2 regions of the Paraburkholderia sp. RL17-381-BIF-C genome follow, and region 2 is predicted to be linked to the other one. Evidence: riboswitches for the same ligand, from Rfam matches in the RefSeq annotation. Region 2 holds a riboswitch; the other holds the start of a gene.
The links. A riboswitch is a leader RNA that binds a small molecule or an ion and turns the genes downstream of it on or off. The one in region 2 is predicted to bind manganese.

Region 1 (7,984 bases), on a different contig from region 2:
CGTCGTTCGTCTTACTTCACCGCGCTGACCATGTAGTCGACGGCGGCCTTCACGTCCGCGTCCGAGGCATTCGAGCCGCCTTTCGCGGGCATCGCGCCCTTGCCGTGCAGCGCGTAGTTATAGACCGTGTCCATGGGTTCTTTCAGACGTGGCGCCCAGGCGTCCTTGTCGCCGTACTTCGGTGCGTTCAGTACGCCTGCCGCGTGACAGGCCTGACAGACTTGCTGATACAACGCCTTGCCGGCTTGCGAGGCATCCGCGCTTTGCGTGCCGCCTGCTGCCGGTGCGGCCGCTTGCGGCACGCTGGCCATCGCGGCCATGGCCGCGGCGGCTTGGGCCGCGCCTGCGTCAGAAGCGCCGGCCGGAGCCGCTGCTGCTGCTGCTGCTGCACCGGATGCCGCCGCGGCGCCTGCCGCCGGCTGAGCCGGTTCAGGGAAGCTCGCGCCGGAGTTGTTCGCCATATAGGTGACAGCGCGTGCGATTTCGAAGTCGCTGTAGTCGTCCGGGCTGGTGCCGCCGCGCGGCGGCATTGCGCCTTTGCCGGCGAGCGCCGTGTGCAGCAGCGTGTCGAAGCCCTGCGCGATGCGCGGCGCCCAGTCGGCGGTATTGGTGAATTTCGGCGCGCCCGCCGCACCCGATGCGTGGCAAGCGGAGCAAACGGCTTTGTAGACTTCTTCGCCGGTCTTGTAGACGCGCGGCGCATTGGCGTCGCGAATGTCGACCTGGGCGAATGGCTTGATGCGGGCGGTGACCTCGGCTTCGGAGAGAGAGTCGGTGCCGGCGCCGGTGCGCGTCGAGTTATCGACGTAGACGGCCAGCAGCACGATGATGACGATCGGTACCGCAAAACTGGCAATGATCGCAGCGACGAGCTGCCCGGGGGTTTTGATCGGGGCTCCGTGTGGTGCTTCGCTCATGCTTGTCTCGTCTCCGTGGGTATGTGAGCGGTACAGCGTGACGGCAACTTCTTGTTCTCAAATCAGCCACGGACGATTATAGACGCAAGATTTCGACGGCGGCGAGGGGCGCGGCGAGCTGTTCAGCAGGCGTTTACCCGCATCGCGAGGGTCGGCCGGAAGGCGCCGGGTGCCGCCATTCAGGCCCTCCGGTGGACGGTATGGCTGAAACCGGGTATCCTTTCGGTCTCGCTTTGGCGTCGCATCCATTCCGGTTGCCGCGCTTTCGTGGTGAAGCGCCCGTAGCTCAATGGATAGAGTACTGCCCTCCGAAGGCAGGGGTTGCTGGTTCGATCCCAGCCGGGCGCACCATAAAGAGTCGATCTCGATCAAGGGCTTGCGCTGTGTGCGCCAAGCCCTTTTTGTTTTTCCACCGTCTTGCGATGTCTTCCGGGCGCCGCAATCCCGCCGATAAGCCGCACATAAGCCACAGATACGCTCACTGCCGGCCGTCCACGATCTCATCCGCGTCGACAGAATTATCCCAAGATCTCTGTAGCTTACTGTTCGTCAATTCAGATTCAGACATATAAACGTCCGTCTTCTGAAATTTCCAATTGCCCCAGCCTATCCGTTTAATTAGCATGCGTTGACCATCCAAATCGTATAACGCGTGGATGTTCCATAAGCGGTAATTCAACAATCGCTTCCCTAATTAATAAAGGCATTGCGAAGCCATCCGCGCGCCCATTGTTTTATTTTGCAGGTCATGTACAAAATAGCCCGGTTGATTTTAATCGCATCGATCACGATGCTATCCAATCTCGTGCACGCGCAATCGGTTCCGCCTGTCACGGTGGCAAGCCAATTTGCCGGTCCCTATCTGGGCTTCAAGGTGGGTGTGAATAATTCCGATGCTTCCGGCGTCATCAACAAGCCATCGCACACTACGGTTTTTCCGGGTTTCACGGCTGGATATAACTTCGACGTCGAACGGTTCATAGTGGGCGCCGAGGCTTTTGCTGATTTACATCACGGCTCGACAACCTATAAAGACGCCGGAATCGATGCGAAATTCGGCATGCCGTTCAACCAGATTCTGCCTTATGTCCGCATTGGGTTTACTGGCGACGATCCGGACACGCGCTTCCATTGGGGTTTGGGTGTCGAATATAAATTTGCCAAACACGTAAGCGCGGTAGGCGAATGGACAACCGACACCGGCAATTGCGACGGCACAAAAAGAACGAATAACAGTTTCACAATCGGACTGCAGTATCACTTCAATTAACCCGTTCGGCTCGTGGCCGGGCGGCAAATCCATCGAACATCGCATTTCCTGCGCTCTTGCCGCAAAGCCGCGCCGAACGAGCGAGGCTCCGAGGTGCCGCGCCACGCCACCCCCCCTCTCGCTGCAACAAGGTTGTTGAAAGCGTCCCCTGCCGTTAGAATCCCCCGGTCACTGGGGAGTAGCCTTCCTTCATCCATTGAAGGAGAGCGCGTCAACATACTTGGCCTTTCGGTCATGGCGCGTTCGACCGGGTCGGTTTGGCGAGACCATTGACGTACTGCCTCGTTCTGGTCGGACGGGTGGCGGTGCGTCATTGGTTTGTCATCTACGTCCGACCGCGGAGTTGTCCCGTGATACCTCGTTTTGCCCTGCCAGTCTTCCCGCTTGGCCGTCCGCCGCGCCGCTGCCTCTCCATGCTTGAAGGGAAACGCGCATGACCAGTCTCCTGCTCGAACTCGCAGTCATGCTGGTCGTCATTCTGCTGGCGGCCGAACTCTTCACCAACGCGCTCGAGCACCTGGGCGAACGTCTCAAGATTTCCGAAGGCGTGACAGGTTCGCTGTTCGCCGCCGTCGGCACCGCTCTGCCCGAGACTCTCGTGCCGTTGCTGGCGATCGCCGGCGGCACGACTGATAGTGCGGTCAATCAGGAGATCGGCGTCGGCGCAATTCTCGGCGCGCCGCTAATGCTTTCCACCCTCTCCACTTTTCTGATGACGCTCGCGATCCTCGGCTCGCGCGGCGCTAGCGGCTGGGTCGCGCCGGAGCGCTCGGGCTTCACGCGCGACCTCAACTATTTCCTATGCGCGTTCGTGCTGGCCGCCGCGGCGATGTACGTGCCGCACGAGCGGATGCTCGTGCGCGCGCTCTTCAGCGTGGCGCTGGTCGGCGTGTATGTCACCTATGTGGTGATGACCTTCCGCGCGTCGAATGATCTGGTCGATGCCGGTCACGGCACCGAAGCGCCGGGCAAGATGCTGATCTCGCGCCTCGGCGTGCCGACCAACATGGCCACGATCGTGGTGCAGCTGGCGCTGGCCGTCGCGTTGCTGGTGTGGGGCGCGGAGGGCTTCATCCACGGGGTGCGCGGCGTCTCGCAGGCGCTCGGCGTGTCGCCGCTGCTGCTCTCGCTGCTGATCATTCCGATCGCCACCGAACTGCCGGAGAAGGTCAACAGCATTCTGTGGATTCGCCGCGGCAAAGACACGCTGGCGTTCGGCAATATCACCGGTGCAATGGTGTTCCAGGGCACCTTGCTGCCCGCGATCGGCATTCTGCTGACACCATGGACGCCGCGCATCGAAGTGGTGACCGGCATCGTGATCACGCTCGCCGCGGCGGCATGGCTGCGCATCAATGTGCGCGAGCGCGGCGTGCCGGTATGGGCGTTGCTGGTTTGCGGGGTGCTGTACGTCACGTATCTGGCCATTACGCTGACGCGCTAGCCGCGCGGCTCAATGCGTCAACGAGCGGCAGGTGAAGCAATCAGGAAAGGCCGCGCACCGGCGGCTTTTCTCGCTTCACGCTCAATGGGCCGGCGCGCTCGCTGCTGCTGATGTCGTTGCGCTGGCGGGCTTGAACACGGTGTTCCAGTCGTCTTTCATGTCGACGACGAGCCAGCCCTTTGCGCCGGCCTCGTCGAGACCCTTGTCGAGCTTGCCACTCTTCGACGCGCGGTCATACTGGTATTCGCGTTCCGCATCCGTGTGATGCACGAGCGCGGCAAGGCGCGGGCCGTCACCTGCCGAAGTCCATTCGAGCATCGGCGCGTCGCCATCCGCGTTACCGAACGCGATCACCGGACGTCGGCCGATCACGCGATCGATGGCAAGCGGTTTGGCCGCGCCGTCGACCAGCGTGTCGACTTGCGCGAGGCGCGTCAGCGAAATTGCGCCGTTGGTCTGGCTGTACCGGTATTTGACGGTGCTGCCGATCACCTGCTCCGGCGGAATGCCATACATGCGCTGAGCCACCTCGCGGACGAACTCGACATCGCCGCCCGTCACCAGATAAGTTTTGAAGCCGTTCGCGCGCAGATAGGCAAGCAATTCGAGCATGGGCTGATACGCGAGATCGGCATAAGGACGGTTGAAGCGCGGGTCGCTCGATGAATCGAACCATTCGTGCACGAGCGCGGCGAACTGTTCGCTCGTCATGCCTGCGTGCGCCGTGGCCAGTAGCCGCATCGAGCCGGCGTCGCCGCTTGCCGCCACATTCCTGAGGTTGCCTTTGAGGATCGAGCGGAACGGCTCCTGGCGCTTCCACTCCGGATGCCGTCCGGCCAACGTCTTCACACGTTGCAGCGCGAACACCAGTTGCACGGAGGCCGGCTGCTCGGGCCACAGTGTGCCGTCGTTATCGAACACGGCAATACGGTCGGCGCGCGGGATGAAGTCCTTGGACTCCGGTGTCGTCACGAGCGTGACGAAATCGACGATCGAGCGCTTGGCCCTGGTGTCGTTCCATGATGCCAACGTCGCGGCCGTCGCTGCGCCGGCCTGCGATTCGCCGTTATCCTGGCGCGGCGTGACGGAGCAAGCGGAGAGAAGTACGACGGTGAAGGCAATGCAGTACCGGTGCAGCGAGCGAATCATGAAAGCCTCATCGAAAACGGTGGGTCGAATCTGGAGCGAGCGCCAGTCTAATGGGCTAAGGCGCTTATTGCAGCCCTTGCGAGATTTTTTCGGCGGGACAGCGGAGCCCGCTCCTCCCGTACGAATATCCATTGAATAAATCAGCAAGCCGGACGACTCCCCGCTTCGCCTAGCCCTTCGGCTGCGTTACAAATTTATCTCTGAAATTGCCGGAAACGTTGCTAGTATTGCCAACGATGCCAGCGTGGTGATTCGTCCACTTTCCGCATGCTTCGTTTGATGCGGCGTTTCTCGTTTTCAAGGAGCGCTCATGCAAGCCCTGTATTCCGTCGCACTGCCATTCCCAATTGTTCGAGTGACATAGCATGCTTTATCCGCGTGGATTGGCATCTGCTTGCCGATTTCTCGGCCGCATGAACACGCGCGAAATAATGAATTCGATTTAAATCGGACACGCGAAAGCCACCACGCCTCTGAAACGGTTTCGCGTAGGCAAAGGCAGGCGCTCGGCGATAAGAGCGCCCATAGACGAGGCCCGATAATGGGTTATAGGTGCGTGTTTGGGGAGGATACGGTATGCGCGTTCGTGTCCGTGTTCTCGCCGGTCGGCATGCGGGCCGATTCGAGCGAACGTAAGAAGACGAACCTTGACGGTCTAAGCGATGTCTTGCCGGGGAATCGCCGTACGATCAGGAGCGGCGCTGTCTTTGACATCGACCAGCGTATCCAAACGCTGATAGAGAAGTCGAACAGCTTTGTCAACAGCGTGAGAAAGACAAACTGTTTTTATTCGGACACCGACGCATCGGGCCCATTTCGCGACGGCGGCGGGCGCTACACTGCGAGCTTCCATGGAGATCGGCCGCCGTCTGAGAAAGGCACCCGGTCGCTGACGTTATACAACTGGCATTACTTTTCTTCACTCAACGCACATAACCGCTACGCGCCCCGGCAAGCCGATCAAAAACTCGAATTTCAACGCAAACGGCCTGCTCTCGCTCCACGTGCGAGACGCGAGGCCCGCGAAGACAGTTTCGCCAATGCGTCGCCGGTGCCGGCTGTTGCGAAGTTCTCCCTGTACTTGCGCGCCTACGGGTCGCGGCAAGCCATGCTCGATGAAAACTGGACGCCGCCGTCAATCGCGTGCGAAGGCCGACACAAGGCCGACACAAGGTCGCACCCGCGCGCGTGCGGCTTGGCGACGCAGACGGTGCGGATGCGGTTCGGCTGGAGTGAGAATGCCGAACTTCTATTTGATGAGGACGATCATGAGTCAACCTAACCGTTTCTTCGCGACGAGGCAGCTCGTCACCCGGCTGTGCAAAGGCGCGCTTCTGACCACTGCCGGTGTGAGTCTCTGCCAAACGGCGTGGGCGACTGAAGGCGGTATAGGCCGGCCCATTACCGGCATGCAGGTGACGCCGTACGGCGGTGTCGTGCCGCCCACCAACGACTGGATCGTGTCCGCCGCCACGATCTATTACGAAGGGTCGCTAGGCGCGAGCAAATCGATTCCGATCGCCGGGCAGGTCACGGCCGGCGTCAACGCGACGGCCGAGTACACCATCCTCGCTGCGGTCAAGACGTGGGGTATCACCGTGGGTGGCTGGAACTTCGCGTCCTCGTTCGGCGTGCCGGTCCAGTACACCGACATCTCGTCGTTCCATGGCCGCTTGCCGAACGACCACGGCACGCAATTCGCCGATTTCTTCTTCACGCCGGTCATCGCCGGTTATCACTTAACGAAGACAGACCATGTCGCGCTGAGCGTGCAGATCTATGCGCCGACTGGCGCATACAACCCCAACCGGCTGGCCAATGCCGGGCAGAACACGTGGACCTTCACGCCGACGATCGCCTATACGAAGCTGCTTCCGAAAGAGAACATCGAATTGTCGTTGAACTATGGTCTCGAGTTCTACACACCCAATAACGACACCCACTATCACAACGCGCCGGTCAGCGTGCTCGATCTACTTGCGCTCAAGCGCTTCAGCAATGGCTGGGGCGTCGGCGTGGTGGGCGGCTACATTCAGCAGATCGGCAATGACAGCGGCGGTATCGCAGACCTCGTCGGCGGCAGCCAGGGGCATTCCGTCGGCCTCGGGCCGATGGTCACGTGGTCGGGCAAGATCCAGAAAACCCCCGTGTCGGCGGCCCTGCGGTGGGTCAATGAGTTCAACACGAGCAACCGGCCGAAGGGCAATGCGGTACAACTGTCGGTCAACGCGACTTTTCAGTGACGCGCGCGGTGAGTCGAGCGTGAGACGTGAGTTGCCGGAAGCGTTGCGCCCGTCGCTTGCTTGAATGGCAAGGAAAGACTGTGTGGTCGCTTGGGGGCCGCGATGCGTCCGCTTCCGCCGTAACATCTATCGGCAAGAGCGCGGCTATGACGGCCGGCGGCCGCGCGGCAGCGCACCACCGAAGATCGGGCCGCCGGCTCAGGCAGACGCAAACTGGACTCTAGCGTCCCGATCAGCGCTCCATCTCGCGCTGGCATATTGCGTACACGCTCGAGCACAAATCAGGATAAACGCGGCCCAACTCGAAACAGCCGTCCAGATACGCTCGGGAGATAATGCCGGCCTGCAATGCCGCATCGATCTGGAAGTTGGCGAGACCCTTGAAAAACACGCCGCCTTCAGTCACCGGGCGCAGGTTCGCCGCACGCAGATCGGCCCGCAGCGTATCGATCGAATAGGTTACCCGGTGTCCATGTGCGGCTTCCGCCGGCGTCACGGCGGCGTGATGGTCGATCAGTCCCATGTTGACCGCGATCTGCCGGGAGCCGGCGCGCGCGTTCGGCGCGGCCACGAACAGCCGGCCACCCTCGGATAACCAGCCACCAATCCGCCTCAGCACTTCAACCGGATGATCGAGGTGTTCGAGCGTATGGATGAGGAAAATATTGTCATAGCGTCGCGACGGTTCGAAAGTCTCGAACGTCGAGTGATGGAAGCTGGCGGCGCCTTGGGTCTTATCCGACGCAATGGCGATACAGTCCGCCGATGCTTCGACCACTTCCACTGAATCGAAGCGCTTCGTCAGAAGGCGCGTGAAGTTGCCTTCGAAGCATCCCAGTTCAAGCGCGTTATCGCCGGCGAGGAACGGCTCGAACGTCCGAAGCATGTACTCATGCATCAGGTAGTCGAAGTCGTAAGCGTAGCGATGTTCCGGATGATCTTTTGCTTCCGCGTTGTAGTC
Region 2 (7,984 bases):
ACGACACGCGCTTGCCGTCGAGCTTGAGCACGCGGTCGAGCCGGCCTTGCAGACGGAAACGGCCATCGGCGTCGAAGGCGATCCTGTCGTCGGTACGATGCCAGCCGGCGTGATCGAGATGCGGTGAGCGGACGTTCAGCGCACCGTCTTCGTCGCGGCGCACTGCGATGCCGGCTAGCGGTTGCCAGGCATCTGTCTGATCCTGGCGCCGCCACGCTATGCCACCGGTTTCCGTGCTGCCGTAGACTTCGAGCGGCGCGGCGCCATAAGCCGCGGCATATTCCTGCGCGGCTTCAAACGCCAGCGGGCCGCCCGATGAAAAGACCGCGCGCGGCGCCGGCGTCAAGTCCGCGAAGCCAGGCAAGGCGGGCCAGCGAGACAATTGCGCCGGTGTCGAGACGATCACCGCCGCGCCGCATTGTTCGATCTGCGTTTGCAGATGCAACGGCTCGATGCTGATCGCACGGTCGAACGCGCGGCCGGCAGCAAGCGGCCACAACACGCGAAATAGCAAACCGTAAATGTGGTGATGGGGCACGCTCGCGAGCATCGTCGCGTCGCCGATCAACGCGCCCCACTGCTGTTCCAGCGTGTGCACTTCGGCGTTGAACTGCGCGAGCGTCTTGCGGATCGGCTTGGGGCGGCCGCTGCTGCCGGAGGTGTAGAGCGTGAGCGGGGCTTGCGGGTCGATCGTGAGAGCGGCGCGAGACGTGTGCGCCGAGGCTGCCTGGGCGTTTGCAGTGCCGGTAGCGGCTGCGGCGTGCTCTGAGGCTGCCTGGGCGTTTCCAATGCCAGTGTCAGTGGCGACTCCGGCGTGCTCCGCCGCGGCTGCATTGACGCGGGCCAACGTATCGAGGTCGGTGTCGACTTCAGCTTCGGCGTTGACACCGAGGTTGGCTCCGGCCAAAAGCTCGAACAGCGGCAAATCCGCGTCCGTCAGCACCACGTCGTACGCATCGGCGAGATCGGCGAGATAGCCTGGCGTCGAGTTGGCCGGAATCACCGGCTCCTTGCCGCACGCGAGCAGCGCGAAAAGCGCGCAGGCGAAATCGAACGGATCGTCGATACAGAGTGCGTAGCGTTGCGCGCCCTGCGTTTGCACGAGCGCGATCAACACGGCGACGCGCGCGCGAAACGCCGCGCGATCGAAAACCTTGGCGCCATCGCGGCATACGGGCACCTGCAACGCGGCGCTCTCATGAACCACCGACAACAGATCATGCAACGCGATCATGCCGCCTCCGAACGCGCGGCACGCGGCAGCACGACCAGGTAACGCCAGATCACCTCGGCCACCAGCAGCACGCCGATCAGCCCATAAGCAATCGCTCCGTTATACAGCGACCAGTTCGCACGGCTCCAATACAGCGCGGTATAGGCGGAAAACACGCCGTTCAGCACGAAGAACGCACACCACACCTGTGTCACGCGCCGCGTATGGTGCACCGCGCCCGGTGGCAGATCCGGATTGCCGAGGCGCGCGAATTTTTCGATCATGGACGGCCCGCGCACGAGCGTCGCGCCAAACGCGATCAACAGGCCCAGATTGACGAGCGACGGATACAGACGCAACAGCAATTCGCTATTGGTCAGCACGATCGCCGCCGACGCACAGCTCAGCAGACCGACCACGCTCCAGTCGATCGTGGAGAGCCGCCGCAGCGAAGTCGCGACCGGGCCGCTACCGGCCCAGCGCTGCAGCCAGAGAATCGCAAACAGCATGCAGCCGACGTAGCGCGGCGTGTCCCAGCGCCACGCGCACAGGATCAGCGCGGGGTACGCGAGCTTCAACAGCACCTGCACGACGGTTTTGCCGAAGTGGCGCCCGGCGCCGGGCGAGGCTTCGTCGGCCCGCCGCGCCGCCGCTTGCGTTCGCGAGCGCGCGACGGACATCAGCCTTGTGCCGCGAGCAGGGACTCGACCGCGCCGATCACGTCGCCGACGGTGCGCACCGACTTGAACTCTTCCGGCTTGATGCGGCGTCCGGTCATTTCCTGCAGTTTGATCGCGAGGTCGACAGCGTCGATGCTGTCGAGATCGAGGTCCTCGAACAGATGCGCTTCGGGCGTGACACGCTCGGGCTCGATCGCGAAGTTCTCTTTGAAGATAGCGCGGATGCGCTCCAGAATCTCTGCCTCGGACACGATTTACTCCCCCTTTCTGGTTGTTTCGTTCACAGCGTGCGTCGCTTCGCGTTGGCTCGCCACCAGCGCGGCCAGCGTGCTGATCGAGCGGAAGTGTTCGCGCGTGCGTTCGTCGTTCGCTGCGATGGTCAGTTGGTATTGTTTGCGCAGCACGATGCCGATTTCGAGCGCGTCGATCGAATCGAGACCGATGCCGTCGGTATCGAACAACGGTGCATCGTCGTCGATATCGGCCGGGCTCAGGTCTTCCAGATCGAGCGCTTCGATCAGAAGCTGTTTAATTTCCAGTTTTAAAGAATCCATAATCGAACAGGTGCTGAGTAATGTGTGCTTCGACGGCGCTCGTCACGCTGCGCGCCGCGAGAGCCGGTGGAGTGTCATGGGCCGCGAGCTGATCGAGGCCGAGCGGCTCGAGCACGTTCACGCGCATTCTGAACGCGCGTGCCGGCACGTCGTACCAGCGCATCTGCTTGGTGAATGCGGGCGGGTCGCAATCCATCAGCACCGGGACGATGGGAGCGCCGACTTTCAGCGCCATGTGCGCGAAACCGCGCGAAAAAGCGTGCAGCCGGTTCGGCCCGGGACTGCGCGTGCCTTCCGGGAAAATGATCATCGTATAGCCTGCGGCCAGCTGCTTCGCGCCGGCCTCGACGAGCTCCGCGGGGTCGGCATTGCTGACGTACTCCGCCGAACGCACGATGCCCCAGAAACACGGGTTGCTCCAGTGCGCGTTTTTCACCACGCAGCAGGCATGCGGCGTGAGCGACAGGAGCACCATCACGTCGAGATAAGTCGGGTGGTTGGCGACCACGATCGCCGGCCCCTCTGCGCGCAACGCCTGCACGCCCGACACTTCGAGTTCCATCACGCCGATGCGCTGCAACACCGCGACCAGCGCGCGGAAAAACCAGTGAATCACGCTCGTCACCGCGAACTGGCGCGATGCACGGTGCGGCCACACCCACGCAAGCGGAAACACCACCACCGAGAACAGCACGCCGCATACGCCGAACATCACGAAGGCCATGCCGGTCGCGCAGAATCGCCAGCAATAATCAAGCCGCGCGATCATGCCAACTCCAATGCCACGTGGCGCAGGCGCCTTGCCACGCGGCGGGCAGGCCGGTTTCCAGACAGTGCTGCACGGCCTGGCTCTGGGTCGCGAAAACGGTCGGCGAGTTGCCCTCGCTTGCCGCAGGTTCGCTCGCCGGCGCGGATTCCCGCTCGCCCACTCGGCCTTCGGCCGCGGTGGTTTGACTCACCGGCGGGGATTCCCGCAGATCAGCGCGGGAAACGACACACGCCAATTCGCCCGTCACCGTTTCGCTATCGAGCAGGATCGCGATCGCGCCGCCCGGCACTTCGTCTTCGATCGTGCCGTAAGCCGGGTCGGCCGGTTCGTCCGCATAGACCAGCAGCATCGGCGAATCCGGCTGGGTGGCGTACTGTGCGTGCGCTTCCAGCAGCGCGTAACCGAGCGTTTCCGCGCCGGCCGAAATCGCACTCGCTGCCGACCGGTCGCCACGCGCAATACCGAACACGCCGGTCATGGCATTGAGCACCGACAGGCTGAAAGCGGTAGGCGACACCGGCTCGCCCGCACTAATGGCGCGCAGGATATCCGTGGTGCGACGCAGTTCGCCGTGGCGCGACGCGAAAACGACCCGCGCAGCGTTCTGGGCGACACAGTCGTGCGCCACCTTCAGCGCCACTCTGGACAGAGTGCTCAGACGGCGCCGCACGATCGGCTCGATGAAGCCGATATCGGGTGCGGCAGATGCGGCAGCAGGCCAGCTAGACCAGCGAGCGACCGGAACGGTCCAGTGCAGATCGGGCATATCGGTGTTCGCGCGTAGAAGCGAGGAGAGGCTGAAGCGCCTGACGGAATACGGCACCGTCACAGCGTGTACGCGCCGCGCGGACCGGCAATCTCCAGCCGGGGTCGATCCAATCGTCTGATCTTATATAGGGTTCAGCGATTTAACGGCACATGGCCCCGTTTATTTAGGCACCCTCGCCGATTTGTCTGGAGGATGGCCTCAGGCGCCCTAAGGTCGCCGAATCATACTGAATATTCTGGGATAAATCAGCCACAAAAGACGTATCCATCTGTATCCGTATCTATCGAGCGACGCCCCGCCAAAAACCCGTTGCGCGCGCCTGCGGCGCGATTTCCGGTTGCGCGGCCAGGTGCAAAAGCCGCTCGCGACACGGGTTGCGGTCGACACGAGCACAGAAGCATTTCGCGGAATTACATCATTACTTTCAACTAACTTTCTTAAACAATGTTTCAGATTGGAAGGTTTCCGTGTCGGCAACTGCCGACCTTATAACCGGTCGACGACGCCTGCCCTATCTCAAGCCCGCCATTTGGGAGATGCAATGGCGTCCGCGGCTGACGGAGTCGATTATCGGCTGGCGCCATGCCTGTTATACTCCGTCCCTCATTGGGGAGTAGCCGCCTCGCGGCACGTGCGCACCGCTGTCATCGGGTGCGTCGCACGTGTGGTTCGCGGGGGCGCCTGTCAACAGACTTGGCCTGCACGGCCATGGCAGCCGCAGCCTCTGGCCTGGCGAGACCGATGATCCACACACCGCCGCAACAGGGCCCGGCGTGTCGTGGGTCGTCGCTCGTTCATCTCTCGGCCCGGGGAATCGACACAACGTGGATCACGCTTTTCTCATTTCGACCGGAGCAGTCGCGCTCGCCGAGATCGGCGACAAGACGCAATTGCTTTCGCTCGTCCTCGCGGCACGCTATCGCAAGCCGCTGCCGATCATTCTCGGCGTGCTCGTCGCCACGCTCGTCAATCATGCCTGCGCGGGCGCACTCGGCGCCTGGCTCGGCTCTCTGCTCACGCCGACCATCATGCGCTGGGCACTGGCCGTATCGTTCATCGGCATGGGGCTGTGGATTCTCGTTCCGGACAAGCTCGACGACGACGAGGCCAATACCAGCCGCACGCACTTCGGCGTGTTCGGCGCGACCGTGGTGACGTTCTTTCTCGCGGAAATGGGCGACAAGACGCAGATCGCCACGGTGGCCCTCGCCGCGCGTTTTCACGACTTCTTCGGCGTGGTGGCGGGCACCACGCTCGGCATGATGATCGCCAACGTGCCCGCGATCCTGCTCGGCGACCGTTTCGCGCATCGGCTGCCGACCAAACTCGTGCACGGCATCGCGGCGGTGATGTTCGTGATTCTCGGGACGATGGCGCTGTTCGGCGTGGGCGTTTAGGTCGGCGCTTAGGTCGGCGCTTAGGTCGGCGTTCAGTCGGCGCCTGGTCGGTGTTCGTGGTGCGGCCGGCTGGCAGTTCCTGGCGCTTGGCGGGCGCTTCGCGCTTCGCAATTGGCTTGGCTTGGCATCAGCCAAACAAACGGCCCGGCAGGATGACCTGCCGGGCCGTTTGTCTTGTTCACTGCCGGCCTTCGCGCCGCCGCGCGCCGCCACTCGGCATGAACTACTGAATGACTTTCGCGCCAGACGCCGGAGCCGGCGCGGCCGCGGGCGCGGCGCCGGTAGCGGCGATTTCGTTCGATGCGCCGCCGTTCTTGTCGAGCGGAATCTTCACCGTGTGGACGGCGCCGTTACCGAGCGGAAAATCGGCCAGCGCGCTACGCGCCAGATACGGCATGGCCCGCACGAGCGACGACTCGCCTCCCGAATTGCGCGCCGTCACGTTGTACACCTCTTTGCCGGTTGCCCGCTCGGTGATCCGTATGCCCAGCAGATGCGTGAAGATCGGATAGCTCTGGTTCACATACGTAGTGGGAAACGGTCCCCACGGACCCCAAGGATCGAATGGCCGGCCCCAATACGGCGCGGGCCAGGGGTTGTAATACACCGGCTCCGCGACCGTCACCATATCCGAACGGATGCCGTACGACAGTCCGACCAGATAACGCGCCTGGCCGCTATCGACCTGGCGGAAAGCATGCGTGGCGAGTTCATTCGCGACAAACCGCTCGTAGGTGCTCAGTTCGAGATTGTTCTGCTGGTCCGCGGCGCGCGTGAATGCATAGGTGCGGGTGGCGTCGTTGCCGCTCCAGTCGGAGAAGGCCGTGACCTGAGTGGTCACGTAGGTCGTGCAGCCGGAAAGCAGCACCGTCAGCGCGGCTAGCAGCAGCGCGACGCGGCGGGTCCATCGATCGAATTTCATGGTCTACCTCGTGAAGCTTCTCAATGTCTCTGTATTGTCCGTCATGACCGGCCCCGTAGGCGCGCAGGCTTTTTCATCACGCGGGCGCCCGATAATACGCTGACCAGTAGATTCGGTAAAAAGTTCGCTCCGCACAATTTGCCGAGGCTTTGTACAATGGCTCGACATGCCCGGCTCGCACGCCAGAAGCGCGCCTGCCGACTCGAGTTCCAACACTACAGAACGCCATGGCCGATACCGCAACGCCCAATGTGATTCGCCGCGCCGACTACGCGCCGCCCGCCTTCCTGATCGACACCGTCGCACTGGAGTTCGATCTGGTTCCCGAACGCACGGTTGTCCGGAACACGATGCGCGTGCGTCGCAATCCGGAGGCGTCGCGCGCCGCGCATCTGGAACTGATGGGCGAACAGCTGGAGTTCGTCAGCGCCGCGATCGACGGCCAGCCGTTCACCAATGCGCACGCGCACGAACACGGCCTGCTGCTCGACAATGTGCCGGACCAATTCGAACTCACGCTCACCAGCATTTGCAATCCGGCTGAGAACACCACGCTGTCGGGCCTCTACGTGTCGGGCGGCAACTTCTTCACGCAGTGCGAGGCCGAGGGCTTCCGCCGCATCACTTACTTCCTCGACCGCCCGGACGTCATGGCGACCTTCACGGTCACGCTGCGCGCCAGCAAGGCCGATTATCCGGTGTTGCTGTCGAACGGCAACCTGCTCGAAGAAGGCGATTTGCCGGACGGCCGCCACTTCGCGCGCTGGGAAGATCCGTTCAGAAAGCCGAGTTACCTGTTCGCGCTGGTCGCCGGCAAGCTCGTCGCGCTGGAAGAACGCGTGAAGAGCGGCTCGGGCAAGGAAAAGCTGCTGCAGGTGTGGGTCGAGCCGCACGACCTGGACAAGACCCGTCACGCCATGGATTCGCTGATCCATTCGATCCGCTGGGACGAGGAACGCTTCGGGCTCGAACTCGATCTGGACCGCTTCATGATCGTCGCGGTGAGCGACTTCAACATGGGCGCGATGGAGAACAAGGGGCTCAACATCTTCAACACGAAGTACGTGCTGGCGAATCCCGAAACGGCAACCGACACCGACTTCGCGAACATCGAGGCCGTGGTCGGCCACGAGTATTTCCACAACTGGACCGGCAACCGCGTGACGTGCCGTGACTGGTTCCAGTTGAGCCTGAAAGAAGGCCTCACGGTATTCCGCGACCAGGAGTTCTCGGCCGACATGGCGGGCGGCGCAACGGACGAAGCCGCGCGCGCCACCAAGCGCATCGAAGACGTGCGCGTGCTGCGTCAGATGCAGTTCGCCGAAGACGCGGGCCCGATGGCGCACCCGGTGCGCCCGGAAAGCTACGTCGAGATCAACAACTTCTACACGATGACCGTCTACGAGAAAGGCTCGGAAGTCGTGCGGATGTATCAGACCCTGTTCGGCCGCGACGGCTTCCGCAAGGGCATGGATCTGTACTTCAAGCGCCATGATGGCCAGGCCGTGACCTGCGACGATTTCCGTCACGCGCTCGCCGACGCGAACGGCCGCGATCTCGCGCAATTCGAGCGCTGGTATAGCCAGGCCGGCACACCGCGCGTGTCCGTGCGCACGCAGTACGACGCCGCGCAGAAACGTTACAGCGTGACGCTCACGCAAGGCTACGGCGAAGGTGCGC

Region 1: it holds a riboswitch for manganese, as region 2 does, so the genes downstream of both, P0D70_RS01080 (sodium:calcium antiporter) here and P0D70_RS16945 (TMEM165/GDT1 family protein) in region 2, are expected to answer to the same signal.

What each region holds. Positions count from the first base shown of each region.
Region 1 covers NZ_JARESX010000001.1:223,697-231,680, reverse strand. The annotation lists gene P0D70_RS01095 (c-type cytochrome) at 12-917, opposite strand; tRNA gene P0D70_RS01090 (tRNA-Arg) at 1,193-1,268, shown strand; gene P0D70_RS01085 (outer membrane protein) at 1,666-2,187, shown strand; yybP-ykoY riboswitch at 2,349-2,524, shown strand; gene P0D70_RS01080 (sodium:calcium antiporter) at 2,621-3,631, shown strand; gene P0D70_RS01075 (HAD family hydrolase) at 3,713-4,780, opposite strand; gene P0D70_RS01070 (DUF1214 domain-containing protein) at 5,367-6,062, shown strand; gene P0D70_RS01065 (SphA family protein) at 6,049-7,023, shown strand; gene P0D70_RS01060 (class I SAM-dependent methyltransferase) at 7,256-7,984, opposite strand, start outside.
Region 2 covers NZ_JARESX010000024.1:72,315-80,298, forward strand. The annotation lists gene P0D70_RS16915 (ApeI family dehydratase) at 1-1,234, opposite strand, end outside; gene P0D70_RS16920 (COG4648 family protein) at 1,231-1,893, opposite strand; gene P0D70_RS16925 (acyl carrier protein) at 1,893-2,144, opposite strand; gene P0D70_RS16930 (phosphopantetheine-binding protein) at 2,148-2,447, opposite strand; gene P0D70_RS16935 (lysophospholipid acyltransferase family protein) at 2,422-3,216, opposite strand; gene P0D70_RS16940 (beta-ketoacyl synthase chain length factor) at 3,200-3,982, opposite strand; yybP-ykoY riboswitch at 4,582-4,798, shown strand; gene P0D70_RS16945 (TMEM165/GDT1 family protein) at 4,810-5,382, shown strand; gene P0D70_RS16950 (DUF4136 domain-containing protein) at 5,606-6,304, opposite strand; gene pepN (aminopeptidase N) at 6,532-7,984, shown strand, end outside.